DNA from 4 places in the Raoultibacter timonensis genome. Region 1 is predicted to be linked to each of the others. Evidence: predicted binding sites of a transcription regulator. Region 1 holds the regulator's gene; each other region holds the start of a gene.
The links. The regulator LexA, encoded in region 1, represses DNA repair genes until DNA is damaged. The targets are predictions, from matches to a motif close to CNAACANNTGTTNG.
Positions count from the first base shown of each region.

Region 1 (4,212 bases):
CTGGGCAGCTCGTCGGCTCCAACCAGCCGAGCGGCTCTGCGAGTTTGAAAGACTCCGCAGCTGGGCTGGCGAAGACGGGTGATGCGCTCGCCGCTGTCGGTATCGCGGTTGCGACACTCGGCAGCCTAGCGGCTGCGATAGCCGCATGGAGCAGGAGCAGGCGGCGCATGCCCGAATGACGTGACTCCGCGAAGGGAAGCGTAACGAAATGCAAACGCGGGTGTTGCCTGCCGTGCGGCACCCGTGCTAGTATCTGAGACCGATGTTCGTTCGGGAAAGGACGGGGTACGTACATGGCCACGATAAGGTTGCGGTAAGCGCTCTCATTCATATACACGCCATCTGAACCTTACGAAAGGCCATAGACCATGACCCAATCCAAGCATTTCACTATAGAAGAGGTACGCGAGCGCGCCGTGCTCGTGGGGGTCGATCGCGGCGATACGACGTGGCCCGTTTCCGAAAGCCTTGCAGAACTCGAGAGGCTCGCCAACACCGCCGGCGCCGACGTGGTTGCGGTAACGTCGCAAAAGCTCGATGCGCCGAATCCGCGTACGTTCGTCGGCTCGGGAAAGGCCGAGGAAGTTGCCGACCTCTGCCGCGCCCATAGCGCCGATATCGTGATATTCGATGACGAGCTTACCCCATCGCAGCAAACGAACCTTGAGAGGGTCGTTCCGAAGGAGGTCAAGGTAATCGATCGAACGGCGCTGATCCTCGATATATTCGCGCTGCATGCGACGAGCAAAGAGGGGCGTTTGCAGGTGAGGCTTGCTCAGAACCAATACCTTCTTCCGCGTCTTCGGGGCATGTGGGCCCACCTTGCCTCGAACCGCATGGGCGGCGGCGTCGGATCGAGGTTCGGCGAGGGCGAAAGCCAGCTCGAGGTCGACCGCAGGATGGTGCGCAAACGCATAACCTCGATCAAACGCGAGCTGAAGCAGCTGAACGAAGTGCGCGCGCTTCAGCGCGAGGGGCGGTACAAAAGCGGCATGTTCAAGGTATCCCTTGCGGGCTACACCAACGCCGGCAAATCGAGCCTCCTCAATGCGCTCACCGATGCGGGCGTGCTCAGCTACGATAAGCTGTTTGCCACGCTCGATTCGACGACGAGGAAATTCGTGCTTCCCGAGGGGCGCGAGATAACCCTTACCGATACCGTCGGATTCATTCAGAAGCTTCCGCATACGCTGGTCGAGGCATTCAAATCGACGCTCGACGAGATCGTGGGCGCTGATTTGATCCTTCATGTCATCGACGCTTCTTCAGACGAACGGGAGGCGCAGATTCAGTCGGTCGAAGAGGTGCTCGGGCAGATCGGAGCGCACGACATCAAGCGCGTCGAGGTGTTCAACAAGATCGATCTTCTCGGCGAGGTCGAAAAGGAGGCGCTGTCGAACAGGCATCCCGATGCGATACTCGTCTCGGCGCTCAGTGGAGCCGGCATAGACGCTCTGGTGAAGAGAATTGCAGCGGTGGCCTCAGCTCACGACGAGCTTATCAGCGTGCTGGTTCCCTACAGCAGAGGCGATCTTGTCTCGATCGCCCACGAACGTGCCTTGATCGTTCTCGAGGAACACGGCGAGGACGGTACGCGCATCGATATGCAGATAGGCCCCGCATACGCTTCGATGTTCGAGGCGTTCCGCGTCGAGGTGCAATCGCCCATCGACGCGTAGCCTCGTAGCTTCCGGAAAAGAATCGGCCCCGATCGACGATTGCGATCGGGGCCGACTGCCGTTGGGCGGAAAACGTATTTAAAGGCGCCTGAATACGGCGACGACTTTACCGGCTATGGAGCAATCGGTTGTGATGATGGGATCCATCGACGAGTTTTCCGGTTGCAGGCGTATGTGATTCGATTCTTTGTAGAAGCGCTTGACCGTAGCGCCGTCGTCCATGATGGCTACTACGATATCGCCGTTATCGGCGGTGGGTTGCTCTTTCACTACCACGTAATCGCCGCTGTTGATGCCGGCCTCGATCATGGAATCGCCGCGGACGGAAAGCAGGAACGCTGCGGCATCGCCGACGATTTCGGTTGGGAGGGTGATGGTGTCGGTGATGTTCTCCTCTGCGAGGATGGGAGAACCGGCTGCGACATCGCCGACCAGAGGAAGGTTGACCAGGTTGCCGAAGGTGGGCTGTATAAGATCGTCGATGCCCGATCCCGAGTGGTCTTCAAGCTGGTAGGTGAGGGCGATCGAGCGGGACTTGAGCGGATCTCGCTTGATGAGCCCTTTGTCTTCGAGCGCTTTGAGATGGACGTGAACCGTTGAAGGGGAGGAGAGGCCAAGGCTCTGACACACTTCACGCACGGTGGGGCCGTATCCCTTCTCGCGAATGCAGTCCTCGATGCAGTCGAGTACTGCCTGCTGGCGTTTCGTGACTTTTTCTGCCATGTGGCTTCCTTTCAAAACTTCGAACAAATGTTTGAAAAATATCTTGACATGAACTTTTGTTCGCCATATAGTATACACGAACAAAGGTTCTAGGCAAGAGCAAGGAGGCACATTTATGAAGAATTTCGAAGCGCGCTATACCGTGGTCGGAACATCCGCCCTCAAGGTCGATGCCTCCCAAAACCAAGCCCATGCTGCTATCATCGAATTCCCTGCATCCGGCAAAACCGGAAGGCCGCGCCATGCGGCGAGCCGGCATCTGCACGGAAGAGTCTCCGATCTTGAACTTGTCAGCGAGCTCCGAACGGGAACCGCCCGCGGCAAGGCATTCGGGCGCATTGCTCCCTGGCAGTCCGTTTCCGCTGGCGTTGTGCTCGCTGCAGCTGCTTTTGCCACCATCTTCCTTGGGATATAACGGTTAACCATCCTATCTTCCGCAGAAGCTGCGTTCTGTGAGAAGAGCTGCGTAGCGCCCCGGTTCGCCGGGGCGCATTTCGTTTCGAGGGGAGCTTGCTTCGCCGTGCTGATGGTGGGCGGCACGTATCGGGCGAGCGTTGCTATTCGAAGGCCGCCCGCGCGCCTCCGAGCGGAAAGCGTGCTTTTCGATTTTTGTATGATGTGTTACACTTCGAATGATCATACGCCATGGGCGTTGTACCCGTCATCAAGGAGAAGGACATGCGCAAATAACGATTGCCTTCGGGCATCCCCTAAGCAGACAGTATTCTTTTGTCGCAACCGGGTGCGCAATCGTTATCGTATCAGCCATGTCCCAGATTTCCATTGCATTTCATTCGCGTTGCGCCTTCGTTCAATGGAGGTCGCCATGTTCATTACCTTGCACAATGTGTCATATACCTACGATGATTCCCCTGTACCTGCGCTCGAAGGGCTTTCGGCGACGTTTGCCGAGGGGTGGACCGGTATCGTGGGAAACAACGGAGCCGGGAAAAGCACGCTCCTAAAACTCCTTTGCGGACATCTTCGGCCCGACGGGGGTACGATCAGACCTGCGGCTTCAGGGGTGTATTGCGCTCAAGAGACCGCCTTGGAGCCCGAAAACCTCTACGATTTCGCATCCGACTACTCAGCCGAGGCGGTTCGCCTCCGCGCTTCGCTCGAACTCGAAGACGATTGGCTGTGGCGTTACGGCACCCTTTCGCATGGCGAGCGCAAACGCATACAGGTTGCCTGTGCGCTTTCCCTTAATCCGGCGGTTGTGTCGCTCGACGAGCCGACGAACCATCTCGATAGCCAGACGCGGGAAGTCCTGCTCGGTGCGTTGAAGGCACATCGTGGCGTCGGTTTGCTCGTTTCGCACGACAGGCGCTTCCTCGACGAATTGGTTTCGCAGTGCCTGTTTATTGACGCTGGACGGGCGACGATGATCCCAGGCTCTTACACCGAAGCCAAAGCCCAGCTCGACCTGCGAGAGCAAAGCGCTCGAACCGAGCGAAAGCAGGTGCGCGACCAGCTTTCCCGAACCCGAAGCGAGATGAATCGGCGAAAAGCGGTGGCAAGCCAAAGCGCTGCCCGCCGATCGGGTCGTAACCTCGATAAACACGATAGCGACGGCCGCGAAAAGCTTCGCCTGGCCGTATATTCGGGACAAGACGGAAAAACCGGTCTGTTGGCCGCCCAAATGGATAAGAAGATCGAGAGAACCCGAGAGCGCCTCGATGGAATCCGGACCAAAAAGATCTACGAGAAGCCGCTCGATATACATGCGGAACCCTCGAAAAGGCGCTACGTGGCCCATATCGAACGAGGATCGATCAATATGGGAGATGCGAGGGTGCTTCATTATCCC
Region 1 is NZ_AP025564.1:2,059,527-2,063,738, reverse strand. Features, by position in the region: gene MWL89_RS08455 (InlB B-repeat-containing protein) at 1-179, shown strand, start outside; gene hflX (GTPase HflX) at 369-1,679, shown strand; gene lexA (transcriptional repressor LexA) at 1,758-2,402, opposite strand; gene MWL89_RS08440 (hypothetical protein) at 2,518-2,817, shown strand; gene MWL89_RS08435 (ATP-binding cassette domain-containing protein) at 3,229-4,212, shown strand, end outside.

Region 2 (4,212 bases), 1.2 Mb from region 1:
GATCGATCGAGGTCAAAAGTACGCTCGGCGAGGGGACGACGTTCATCCTGCGATTCCCTGCAATGGACGAAAGGGCGAATTAACGGATTCGTCTGCCGGTTTGCGGAAGAGGCCGCGGGCTCGGTTTCTGCACGAAGGCATGCGCGGGTCGGGCTTGAGGCGGACCCGCGCGTCAGATGCCGGATAAAAGAGAGGAGACGGGAACGCCGAGCGCCTCGGCGAGGGAGAGCAGCTTGCCGATGGTGGGGTTGGCGATGCCCTTTTCGACCTCGCAGAGGTAGCCCTCGTTCATGTTGGCCATATCCGCAAGGCGATGCTGCGTCAAATTCTGACGCTTCCGCTCGTTGGCGATGTTCTTCCCGATCGCTTCTATTTCCGCCTTGAATTCCATACCGCGAGGCTATGCGATGGCCGTTAAGGCTTCTTTGGATATAACCGAAGAATTCGGATATAATAGAATAAATCTTCAGGATACCCGGGCGCATGCGATGCGGGAGGGAGGCGGCGATGGCGGAAACCGACGTTCTGTTCACGCCCGATCTGGCGTCGGTGGTCGTCGATCTGCAGCGCCGCAGCGCCGCGTGCTTCGACAGGGAATGCGGGGTGTCGTATTTGCCCTGCTGTCTGCTCGCGTTGTTGGGCGCCAGCAAAGACCCGATGACGATCTCTGATTTCCCCCGGTCGATGGTAGCAAGCGAGAACACGGTGGTCGCGGCGGCGATCAAGCTCGAGCGCGCGGGGTTGATCGAAAAGGAGCATTGCGATAGTGATCGGCGTGTTGCCGTACTGCGGGGAATTCCTGAAGGAAACGCCCTGGCGAAACGCGCCTTCGAAAGCGCCTATCGGCATCTGCGCGCCACCGTGTGGCAATGGTGCTCCGACGACGACGCCGCCCAAATCGTGGGTGCGTTCCAGGAGGCGGCGGAAACGTTGGGGTTGACCGGGCGTAAGGAAAGACGTGCGGTTCATCGATGCCTGACCCCCTCCTTCTTCATGGCCGTTGCGGCGATCATCAGGCAGTGGGTGCAAACATGCGCTGCGGCGGGGGTCGCGTTCACCGAGTACCGGTATCTCGCCCTGTTGCAAAGCTGCGGGCAGCCGCTTTCGTGCTCGGCTGCAGCCGATGCGCTGATGGTCGATCGGAGCACGGTTTCCGTTGTGGCAAAATCGCTGATCGATAAGGGGTTGGGGTTGTGTGGAAGGGGGTCTGACAGGCGACGGCGCATGATCTCGATCACCGAATCCGGCAAGGCGACTGCTGAATTCGCGACATCGATGCTCGAGGATCGGACTGCGGCTCTTTACGCGGGGGCAGACCCCTCTTCCACAGCCGCCATCAACGCCCTGCATGCACGCATGTACGCCGAACTGGCCGCATGGGTGCGCAGCGATCGCGAGCCGGGTATTAAAGCGATCGAGAACGCGCATGCTCCCGCCTGAGTCGCCCAATAATGTAAGAACTTAATTATACATGAAGGTTGACGAGGGACACGGGACTCTTGCGCAGGCGGGAGCATGCGCGTCGCGCTTGACGAGGGACACGGGACTCTTGCGCAGGCGGGAGCATGCGCGTCGCGCCGCAGGGAAAGCGAAAGGCGCCCGATTAACGGACGCCTTCGATAGCCCCACCCCTGGTCTAGGATGAACCCACCTCAAAAGGTGGGTGCTCGCAGCCGGCTTCCTGGCTTTCGCATCAACGGATACGAATCTCCATTCCACCTGCTATCTTGAGCTCCCAAAAAGTTAGCATCGGTCCATCGCAATGTGTGACCGAGGAGCAGAGCGTACCCTGAGTATATGAGTCCTTTCCGAGGAATGAAAGTCTTGACATTCAACCGTTATCTTGCATTGCGGTTCTTATGGGCATCGTCCAACGATGCGAACAAAAGTTTGTGCTTCCCGGTTACTCACGGTACAATGATCGAATGGATAATCTGTTCACCGAAATCGAAAACGACGCTAGGCGGTCGGTCGCCCCGCTTGCCGTGCGCATGCGTCCGCGCTCGCTCGACGAGCTCGTGGGACAAGAGCAGGCGGTCGGACCGGGCAGCTGGCTGCGAACGGCGATCGAGCAAGATACTTTGAGTTCGGTCATTCTGTTCGGGCCGGCGGGCACGGGTAAGACCTCGCTCGCGCACGTGATCGCCGAAACGACGAAGGCGACTTTCGTGGAGGTATCGGCGGTCGGCGGCACGGTGTCCGATCTGCGGCGTGAAATCGATGCGGCCGAAAAGCGCCTCACGATGAGCAACTTGCGAACCATCCTGTTCGTCGACGAGATACATCGGTTCAACCGCAACCAGCAAGATGCATTGCTCCACGCGGTCGAAGACCGTATACTCGTGCTCGTGGGCGCCACCACCGAAAACCCCTTCTTCGAGGTCAACTCGGCGCTTATTTCCCGTTCGCGCGTTGTGGAGCTTCAGGGGCTTTCCGACGACGACATCCGTGAACTGCTTTCCCGGGCCGTCGCCGACGAGCGGGGCTTGGCGGCGCAGTACCGGCTCGACAAGACGGCCGAAGATGCCATCGTGCTGCTTGCGGGCGGCGACGGGAGAACGGCCCTTACCACCCTCGAGCTTGCGGCGGGCATGGTGGGGGCGGGCACGGGGAAGAAGCCCGCGGTGATCGAGGAGGAGGCCGTCCGTGCTACGACGCCCCATCGGTCGCTTCCCTACGACAAGAACAAGGATATGCACTACGACATCATATCCGCGTTCATCAAATCGATGCGCGGCAGCGATCCCGATGCTGCACTGTACTGGCTCGCCCGCATGATCGACGGGGGAGAGGATCCGAAGTTCATAGCGCGGCGCATCTTCATCCTCGCTGCGGAAGATATCGGCAACGCCGATCCGCAAGCGCTGCTCATCGCTGAAGCCGCATTCAAATCGGCCGAGGTGATCGGCTATCCCGAATGCCAGCTTATCTTGGCCCAGGCGGCAACCTACATGGCTCTTGCGCCCAAATCGAACGCGGCATGCGGCATCTTCGATGCACTTTCCGAGGTGCGCAACGGGCCGCTGCGCAGTGTACCCGACTACCTGCGCGACCGGCATCGACCCGGCTCCGACGAATACGGCGAGTACAAGTACCCGCATAACTACCCGGGCGGTTGGGTCGACCAGCAGTATCTGCCCGACGGGCTCGAGCGGGGTTCGTTCTACAAACCGGGGGAGCGCGGTTGGGAGGCCTATCGCGTCGACGCGACGGCAAGAGATCGCAAGCCCCGCGCGTAACCTCGTGCGGCGTTGATGCGGACGCGCTGCGCCGTTGAATCTTCCATGCGTCCTTCACGCAGGTAACGTGACAGAAACGCACTATGAACGCACCGTGGAAAGCCTTCGCGCGGATATAGAATCTGATACCAACGTGGTATAGTTATGGACTCGAAAAGCGAGGAGGAGTTCAATGGATTTCGCTGAAATAGTACAAATCGCGCTTCCGGTCGTATACGTCTTGGTGGGTGCCGCCCTCGTGTGGCTTGTCGTCGAACTCGTTATGACGATCAGGAAAACACGTAAAACCGTCGATGACGTGCAGCGCCAGATCGAGCCCACGCTCGCCAACGTCGAAGAGATAACCGAATCGCTTAAACCCGTCGTGGCCAAGGTCGATCCGCTCGTCGAGCGCGTTTCGCTCACGGTCGACGCTGCGAATCTCGAGATCATGCGCGTCGATCAGATCCTTGAGGATGTCAACGATATCACCGGTTCGCTTTCTTCCGCCGTCGAGGCGGTCGACACCGCAGCCAACGCGCCGCTCGAGCTGGTAAACAGCGTTTCGAGCAAGGTGCGCAGCGTGTTCAAGACCCGCAAGGCTTCGAGCGAATCGGTAACGCTCGGACAGGATAGGAAGACCGCAGCTTCCGAGCAGAGGCGCGGAGCGCATGAAGACCGTTCCGTCGTCGAAGCGGCTCAGGATACCGTCAAGGCTGCCGGTGCCGTTGCTCAGGATGCCGCAAAGGTCGCTAGCGCCGTCGCGGGCGATGTGGCCCAGGCCGTGAGCGATGGGGCAGACGAAGCGCATGCGCGCACGCAGGAACGCAAGGCCGAGCGCGAATCCGCCGCAGCCGAGCGCCAGGAGGCGTCTGCGAGGGCGAATGCGGCCGCATCCCAGATGGCCGATGCGGTTCATGCCGTGGTCGAAGCCGATGCGACCGCTACGAAGGAGAAGTACTTCACCTACGGCGGCGACGCATCGCCCGCCTCT
Region 2 is NZ_AP025564.1:3,275,209-3,279,420, reverse strand. Features, by position in the region: gene MWL89_RS13470 (sensor histidine kinase) at 1-83, shown strand, start outside; gene MWL89_RS13465 (helix-turn-helix domain-containing protein) at 173-391, opposite strand; gene MWL89_RS13460 (helix-turn-helix domain-containing protein) at 508-1,440, shown strand; gene MWL89_RS13455 (replication-associated recombination protein A) at 1,926-3,239, shown strand; gene MWL89_RS13450 (DUF948 domain-containing protein) at 3,412-4,212, shown strand, end outside.
Region 2: MWL89_RS13455 (replication-associated recombination protein A) is a predicted target of LexA. The motif match lies at 1,880-1,893, and genes of this name have one in related genera.

Region 3 (4,212 bases), 530 kb from region 1:
GGCGGCGCAGCTCGGGGTTGTAGCGCGCTTCGACGGCGACGGTGTCGTAGAAGCGCTTCCAGGCCGCCTGCATTGCGCGTTCCTCGGCGGAGCGCTCGGGCAGCACGAGCTCGTCGGTTTTGACGAGGTACCAATCCTTTCCCTCGTAGACGCCCGCGATGCGGTGCACCTCGTCGTAGATCATGAACGCCTGGGTGTTGAACCTGCCTGCGAACCAATCCATGAGAAGCGGCACGACCGAGGCCAGGGGGTTGCACTGCGCGAACCATACGTCGCCTTCCATATGCTCGAAGCGCAAGAACTGCATCATGCGGTGCCGCTCGTTGTAGACCGTGCGGTTGAGCTCGTGAAACGGCGCGACCGACGGATGGGCGATGTCGTTCAAGGCGCTGTTCTTCTGCCCGCGCGTGCACAGTCCCCCGCAGCGCATCCTCCGTGTGCATCCCGCGCAGTCGTGCGGCTTGTGCTTGGCCATGGCGTAGCGTACGAAGCGGTAGACGATGCTTCCCGTAGCGGGATCGTCGGAAAGCGAGGTGCTCTTCACGGCATCGAACGCGATGGGTCCGCAGGTTCGGCAGATGCCCTTCTGCACGCGCAGGGCGAGCTCCATGCTCGTCTCCACGTCGCGCACCTCTTGGCCGAGCCGTGGTTGGAGGTTTTCGGCACGGGCGATATCGCTCGGGTCTTCCTTGCTTGCGTATGCGGTGAAGATGGCGCTCAAAAGGCCTTCGAGCGACCCGTCGTAGGTGTAGGCGATATCGGTCATGCGCGCACGCTCGCGACGGCGCGCTCGCGGCCGGCGAAACCCTGCGTGGCGATGCTGCCGGAATCCCACCGAGGCGAGGCGATACGGGAGGGCGATGCGTCCGGCTTCGGCTGGCGCGATACCGCCGGAGCGAACCATTCCGGGATCGAGGTGGCGAGGGGGTCTGCCGAAGCCTGCGGGAGCGCCCGTGCTTCTGCAGGGCTTGCTGCGGACATCGGGGCGTCGGCGAGGCTCGCCGCGTCCGTCGACGCTGCGAACCTTTGGCACTCGCCCGGTCGCATGATCTTCGGCTTCGTCGTGTCGACCTGTTCGAACAGGCTCAGCTGTCCGGGGATCGCCTTGTCGGCGCGGCGACCGTGACGCCCCCCTTGGATGGGTGCGGCCAACTGCGCACGCAGCCCCTCGCGCGAAAAATCGGCGCCGGTGCCTGCGTAGCTGCCGTTGCAGGTGATGAAGTAGCGCGCCCGCTTGTAGGCGATGCCGAGCTTGCGGAGTTCGGGCTCGCGCAAAGTCGAGCGCTTGCGGGCCCGAACGATCGACTTTGCACCCCGCACGCCGATGCCCGGAACGCGCAGAAGCATCTCGAAGGGGGCGGTGTTCACCTCGATGGGGAAGCTGTCGAGGTTGTTGATAGCCCAGTTCGCTTTGGGGTCGAGCAGCGGATCAAGAAACGGATGCTTTTCGTCGATGATCTCGTTCACGTCGAACTGGTAGAAGCGCAGAAGCCAATCGGCCTGGTAGAGCCGATGCTCGCGGTTGAGCTCGATCGCATCGTTGGCGGGCAGGCGGGCGTCTTCGTTCACAGGCAGGTACGCGCTGAAGAACACGCGCTTGAGCGAGAGCGTGCGGTACAGCGATGCCGAAAGGTTGAGGATGTGGAAATCGCTTTCGGGGGTGGCGCCGATGATCATCTGGGTGCTCTGGCCGGCGGGCACGAACGCGCGGGTCTTCTTCTTCGGCTTGCACTCGGCCATATAGGTGGTGCATTTGCGCATGATGGCGCGCGTATCCTTGTCCTCGGCGATGTTCTCCTTGATCTGCCTCATGGGGGCGAGTATGTTCTGCTTGTTCTTCTCGGGGGCCAGAAGCTGCAGGCTCTGACTTGAGGGCAACTCCATGTTGACGCTCATGCGATCGGCGAGGTGCCCCAGCTGGTCGACCAGTTCGGGCGAGGTGCCGGGCACGGCCTTCGCGTGGATGTAGCCGCGAAAGCCGTGTTCGAAGCGCAGGATCTCAAGCGTTTGGATCATGAGCTCGGTCGTGTAATCGGGGCTTCTGATGACACCCGAACTCAAGAACAGGCCCTCGATGTAGTTGCGGCGGTAGAAGCCTATCGTGAGGTCGGCCAGCTCGCGAGGCTTGAATGCGGCGCGGGCCACTTCGTTGGAACAGCGGTTCACGCAGTAGGCGCAATCGAACACGCAGACGTTGGTCATGAGCACCTTCAGAAGCGTGATGCAGCGCCCGTCGGCGGAGAAGCTGTGGCAGATGCCCGCCGCCAGCGTGTTGCCGAGCTTGCCCCTCTGCGCATCGCGGTCGATGCCCGAGGAAGTGCAGGCGACGTCGTACTTCGCCGCATCGGCGAGGATCTCCAGTTTGTCTGCGATGTCCATGCGGCTCCCTGAAACGAATGTTTGTTCGTGTTATGGTATGCAAACGAATGTTCGTTGTCAAGGTTTCCCGGCCTGCTTTCATGCAACTTGCGCGCGTCTTCGTGCAGGATGCGCAGATCCGCTTGCCCGGTACGGCGTCGGCCGCGATACTGGATTGTGCCGCTCGGAGCTCGAACGGCGCATGCGATCGGATCGAAAGGCGGAAACCGTGCAGGTATCCATAAACGAAGAGCGGGAACTCGATGACATCCATGTCGACATCCGCTGCCCGCGCGTGGACGAGCGCGTCGGGCGCATCGTCGCGAACCTCGAGGCGTTCGACAGGCGGCTCGTGGGAAAACGCGACGGAAGCACCCATCTGCTCGACGCGACGCAGGTCCTCTACGCCGAAGCGGTCGATCGTCGGGTGTTCGTCTATACCGCCGAGGGCGTGTACGAAACGGCTCTGCGCCTCTACGAGATCGAGGACGGGCTTTCTGCGCTCGATTTCGTGCGCATTTCCAAGCAGACGATCGTGAACTTCTCGAAGGTGCGCGCGATAAAGCCCGACTTCAATGCGAGGTTGCAGCTTGTGCTGGACAACGGCGAAGCGGTGATCGTATCGCGCCAGTACTCGGGTGCCATCAAGCGGAAGATCGGCGCATTCTAGCCGCGTGAAAGGAGCAATGCAATGAAACGGTTTTTCGGGAGGGTCGTCGTTACCGCCTGCGTGGTGTTCACGGCGATCATGGTTGCAAGCCTGCCGTTCGCCTATGCGTTCGCAGGTCCGAGCGGAGGCCTCGACATGAGCGTCGGCATGCTGGTTGCAGCGTTCGCTGCAGCGTTGTTGCAGGGGTTCTGGTTCAGCGGCCTTATCCTCAAGCGGATGCGGTATGCGGTGCGGCTGGCGGGATTCGCCCTGACTGCAGCACCGGCGATCTATCTGTGCGGGTGGTTCGCGGGTTGGTTTCCCCGGGATATCGAGTACGCGGTATCGTTTTTCGCCATCTTCCTCGTCCTGTTCGCGGTGATATCGATAGGCTATACTGTCCACTTCAAGAGAGTCGCGGGGGGCTACCAAGAGGCGCTCGAGGCCTACCGGCGCCGGGCGGCGGATGAGAAGCGGTGAGCTTGCCTGCCTTAGGCGAGAAAGACGCGTCGGCGCATCGAACTAGACGGGGTTGGTTGCATGAGGAAGATGGCAGTTCTTTGCAGCGTGTTGATGAGCATAGCTTGTCTGACGGCATGCTCGGATGCGGGCCCCCATGCTCCCGATGCGAATGGTGGAAACGAAAAGACCATCACCCTGGAATTGGATCGGGACTATGACGAGGCCGATCCCTTCGTTAACGAAAAACTGTTCTGCGTCTCTGAAGATCTCGATGCCTTAACCGCCGAAGGTACGTTGGAGGCGAATGGCGGCAGCGTGGTTTTAGAGATAAAGAACAACAGGACGAACGAAGTCCTATGGAGCAACGCCTGGCGGGGCGACGTTGAATCGGAAACCTTTTCCGTGACGCTTGAAGACCTCAGGGCGGCAGACGAATACGTCGTCTGCCTTATCGGGAGAGAGATGCACCATGCTACGCTGGGGATCGCCTTCGACGGCGCCTTCGTTCGGGAGAGAGCGAAGCCTCTGCGATAATCCCGTGCGTGTCGGGCGAGCGCAGCTTGGATTCGCCCGGCACCCGGCTCGGCAAAGCCGTGAGGCTGCGTGCTTTGTTTGCAGGATCGAGAAGCGCCTGATTCATATGGGCGGAACATATAGGGGAGATATCGCCGTCTGGCGACTGTTGTTTCGATGCGGTGCAGTAAAACCGGTGCATCTGCGTTCCGCGCGCGCCTCGTCGGGTA
Region 3 is NZ_AP025564.1:1,533,652-1,537,863, forward strand. Features, by position in the region: gene MWL89_RS06100 (TIGR03915 family putative DNA repair protein) at 1-766, opposite strand, end outside; gene MWL89_RS06105 (putative DNA modification/repair radical SAM protein) at 763-2,379, opposite strand; gene MWL89_RS06110 (LytTR family DNA-binding domain-containing protein) at 2,588-3,028, shown strand; gene MWL89_RS06115 (hypothetical protein) at 3,050-3,487, shown strand; gene MWL89_RS06120 (DUF4624 family lipoprotein) at 3,548-4,003, shown strand.
Region 3: MWL89_RS06105 (putative DNA modification/repair radical SAM protein) is a predicted target of LexA. The motif match lies at 2,420-2,433, and genes of this name have one in related genera.

Region 4 (4,212 bases), 1.9 Mb from region 1:
TGATGCCGCCGCTGCCGATTGCCGGGTATTCCTCGTAATCGACCACATACTCGTCGATCATGACGTCTTCGCCCGACTCTGCAACCTCGGCCTTATTGAACGTCCATGCGCTGCCGTGCTTGAACAGCGGATCCGGACCACCGGCCAAGAGCTCGTCGATGATCTTGTAGAATCGCTGCTCGCGCTGGTAATCCACCTTGCCGACCGTTTTAGCGAGCGAGCGGGCCACCGACGGCGAGGCCATCAGCGGGTAGAACGTGGTCTGGCTCGTGCCGCTTTCCACCACGCGCTCGATATCGCTGATGAGGACATCCTCCGTCTGCGCAGGGAAGTTGAAGATCATGTCCACGTTGAGCGAGGTGAAGTACGGGCTCGCTTCGCGGATGCGCTCGAGGATCTCCTGGCCGCACCCGTACTTGTCGTAGCGATCCATCTGCTTCAGCAGTCCGTCGTCGAAGCTCTGCACGCCCACCGACAACCGCTGCACCCGGCCCTGCAGCTTATCGAGGTAGGACGGGATGAGGTGGTTCGGGTTCGTTTCGCTCGAAACCTCCTTGATGGAGAAGGTCTCCTTCGCGAGGTCGATCGTATCGCACAGCTCGTCGATCATGATGGTGGGAGTGCCGCCGCCCACGTACAGGCTCTCGAAATCGTAACCGAGATCCTTGAGCATGAGCATTTCCTTGCGCATGTTCTCGAAGTACGGCACCGCGCGGTCCTCGTTGAAGGGGAAGCGGTTGAAGGAGCAGTACGGGCAGAGTCGCTCGCAGAACGGCACGTGCATGTAGAGCATGTAGGCCTGCCCCGGGGTAGGAGCGGGAACAAACGCGTCCTCGGTCGGCTCAAGTTTAAGGTAGCTTTTCGTGCATTGGCCTACAACGGCGGAAAGCATTCGTTCGGATAGCATACCGGCTACTCCCAAGCTCCGCGGCCCGATGCGGCGCGCTTGCCGATGTCGGTGCGGTACTGCTTGCCTTCGAAATTGATGAGGTCGACGGCATCGTAGGCAAGTTCGCGCGCATCGTCGAAATCATCGCCCAAGGCCACCACGTTGAGCACGCGACCCCCTGCCGTAATGAGCTCGCCGTCGTTGTTGAGCGCGGTTCCCGCGTGGAACACCGTGACGCCCTTGAGATCCTCGGCCTCGTCGATGCCGAGGATGACCTTGCCCTTTTCGTACGAGCCCGGATACCCCTCGCTCGCAAGCACCACGCACACGGCCCAGGCATCCGACCAAACGAGATCGATGTCTTCCGAGCGACCCTGCGCAACCGCGTACATGATCTCGACAAGATCGTTTTCGAGACGGGGAAGCACCACCTGCGTCTCGGGATCGCCGAAGCGCGCGTTGAACTCGAGGACTTTGGGGCCCTCGGGGGTCAGCATGAATCCGCCGTACAGCACACCGCGATAATCGTGCTCGAACGGTTCCCGGGCCGTCGCCGCGGCGGCGACCTGCATGATGCTCTGCATCTCGGCAAGCTCTTCGTCGGTCACGATCGGCACCGGCGAGTACACGCCCATGCCGCCCGTGTTCGGGCCGCGATCGCCGTCGAACGCGCGCTTGTGATCCTGCGCGGTGGTCATGCAGAACGCTTTGCCGTTCGTGACGAACGCGAGAAGCGAGCATTCGGGGCCGGTCAGGCACTCTTCGATGAGCACGGTGGATCCCGCCTCGCCGAACTCGCCGTCGAAGCAGCTGCGAACCGCATCCTCGGCAACCTCTTCGGTCTCTGCGACGAAAACGCCCTTGCCAGCCGCCAATCCATCGGCCTTCACCACAATAGGAGCGCCGAGCTCTTCGATGTAAGCGAGTGCGGGCTCGAGCTCGGTGAAGCTCGCATAGCGCGCAGTGGGAATGCCGTTTTCATCCATGAACTGCTTGCTGTAGGTTTTGCTGCCCTCGAGGCGCGCGCCTTGCGCATCGGGGCCGAACACGGCAACACCCGCTTCGCGCAACACGTCGGCCACGCCCGCCACGAGTGGCGCTTCGGGGCCGATCACCACAAGATCGATATCGTGATCGCGAGAAAAGCCGAGCACGGCAGCTCCCGAGTTGACATCGAGGGTGGCTATGTTTTCGGCAATTTGAGCAGTACCCCCATTGCCGGGAGCCACGAACAGCTCATCGCAATTCGGTGATTTCGCAAGCGCCCAGGTAATCGCATGCTCGCGACCGCCGCTTCCCAAAACCAAGATGTTCACTGCTTGTCCTTTCCTCTTGTTCTATACGAACAAATGTTTCACGTGAAACACATCGATCTCTGCTCTGCGCCGTACCATCTTTGCCCAGGTGGACGGCGCCTGAAACGCTTGGCTGCGCGAGACCGCGCAAACCTGCCGCAGCTTCGGTTTACTTGACGCTCTGCCATCCGCGCAGAATGGTCTGGTCGCGATCGGGGCCGACGGCGATAATCGAAATCGGCACACCGGTGATCTCCTCGAGGTACTCGACATACGCCTGCGCGTTTTCCGGCAGCTCCTCGAACGTCTTGCACCCGGTGATATCGACACCCTTCCAACCGGGAAGCTCTTTGTAGATGGGCTTGGCATGGAAGAGCACGCTCTGCTGCATGGGGAAGTAATCGTAGGTCTTGCCCTCGCACTCGTAGGCAACGCATACCTTGATGGTCTCGAACGCGGAGAGCACGTCGAGCTTGGTGAGCGCAACGTCGGTGAGACCGTTTACCTCGGCTGCATAGCGTCCGATGACCGCATCGAACCACCCGCAGCGGCGCTTACGACCGGTGGTTACACCGAACTCGCCACCAACCTGGCAGAACGTCTCGCCGACTTCAGCCTCTTCGGGGGCGCCGCCATCCTCGGCGTAGCGCTGCTCGGTCGGGAAGGGGCCGCCGCCCACGCGGGTGACGTAAGCCTTCTGGATGCCGAGCACCTTGTCGATGGCCGTGGGTCCCACACCGCTTCCCGTAGCCGCGCCGCCAGCGCAGCACGACGAAGACGTCACGTAAGGATACGTTCCGTGGTCTATATCGAGAAGCGTTCCCTGAGCACCCTCGAACAGGATGTTCTTGCCCTCGCGCAGCGCATCGTTCAAAAGCTGCGCCGATTCGGTCATATGGGGTTTGAGGATACGTGCGTAGGGAAGGTACTCTTCGCAGATCTCCTCAACCGTGTAGGTGGGCATGCCGTAGATCTTCTCGAGCACGGGATTCTTCTGGGCAAGCGCCGTTTCCACCTTAAGGCGGAAGATCTTCTCGTCGAGCAGATCCTGGATGCGGATGCCCTTGCGGGCGGCTTTATCCTGATAACACGGCCCGATGCCGCGCTTGGTGGTTCCGATCCTGTTCTCTCCGAGGCGCTTCTCATCGGCGCCGTCGAAATCTTTGTGGTACGGCATGATGACGTGCGCATCGCAGGAGATGAGCAGCCGCGCGCACGAGATGCCCTCGGCTTCGAGCATGGCCATTTCCTTCACGAGCACGCCGGGATCGATTACGACGCCGTTGCCGATGACCGGCACCGCGTTCTCGTACATGATCCCCGACGGAATGAGGTGCAGCGCAAGCTTGCGATCGCCGTGAATGACGGTGTGCCCCGCGTTGTTCCCCCCTTGGTAACGGACGACATAATCGTAATCGCTCGAAATCATGTCGGTGATTTTGCCTTTTCCTTCGTCGCCCCACTGGGCGCCGACGAGAACCGTACTGGGCATGTCGTTCGTTCCTTTCCCTGGCCGCGCGAACGGGGTCTTTCCCGAACGTCGGCGGCCGCGCATATGCGAGCCCTCGCTCGCCTTACCTCAGCAAATTCCGATTATAACAATCTATGGGGTGATTTCCGTAGCCAATGGGGTCGAATGGAGTATTCCACATTCCTTGTGCATAGGCTTTTTATGAATGAGCTGCGCCTTACGACGCTGACGACTGTTCGCTCGTCTGCCGTCAAACCGCCGCATCGATTAAATCGATCACTTCTTGTCGCGAATGCACGCCGAGCTTGCGATAAATCGTTGCCGTATGGGTGTGGACCGTACTGGTTGAGATATAAAGCACTTCGGATGTTTTCCGCATGCTGTAGCCAAGCGAAATGCAGAAAAGTATCTCCTTCTCTCGCTGCGTCAAGCCAAAGCGATTCCCTATCTGATCGCAAACATCGCTCCTGTCAAGCCCCCGGTCTTCATCGGCCTGGCTCGGCGAAAACGTTATCTTCGCAATGCTCCCGTTGACGAACATGACGCAAACGAACACG
Region 4 is NZ_AP025564.1:3,971,232-3,975,443, forward strand. Features, by position in the region: gene MWL89_RS16080 (coproporphyrinogen III oxidase family protein) at 1-907, opposite strand, end outside; gene purD (phosphoribosylamine--glycine ligase) at 913-2,205, opposite strand; gene MWL89_RS16090 (adenylosuccinate synthase) at 2,354-3,676, opposite strand; gene MWL89_RS16095 (helix-turn-helix transcriptional regulator) at 3,906-4,212, opposite strand, start outside.
Region 4: purD (phosphoribosylamine--glycine ligase) is a predicted target of LexA. The motif match lies at 2,232-2,245, and genes of this name have one in related genera.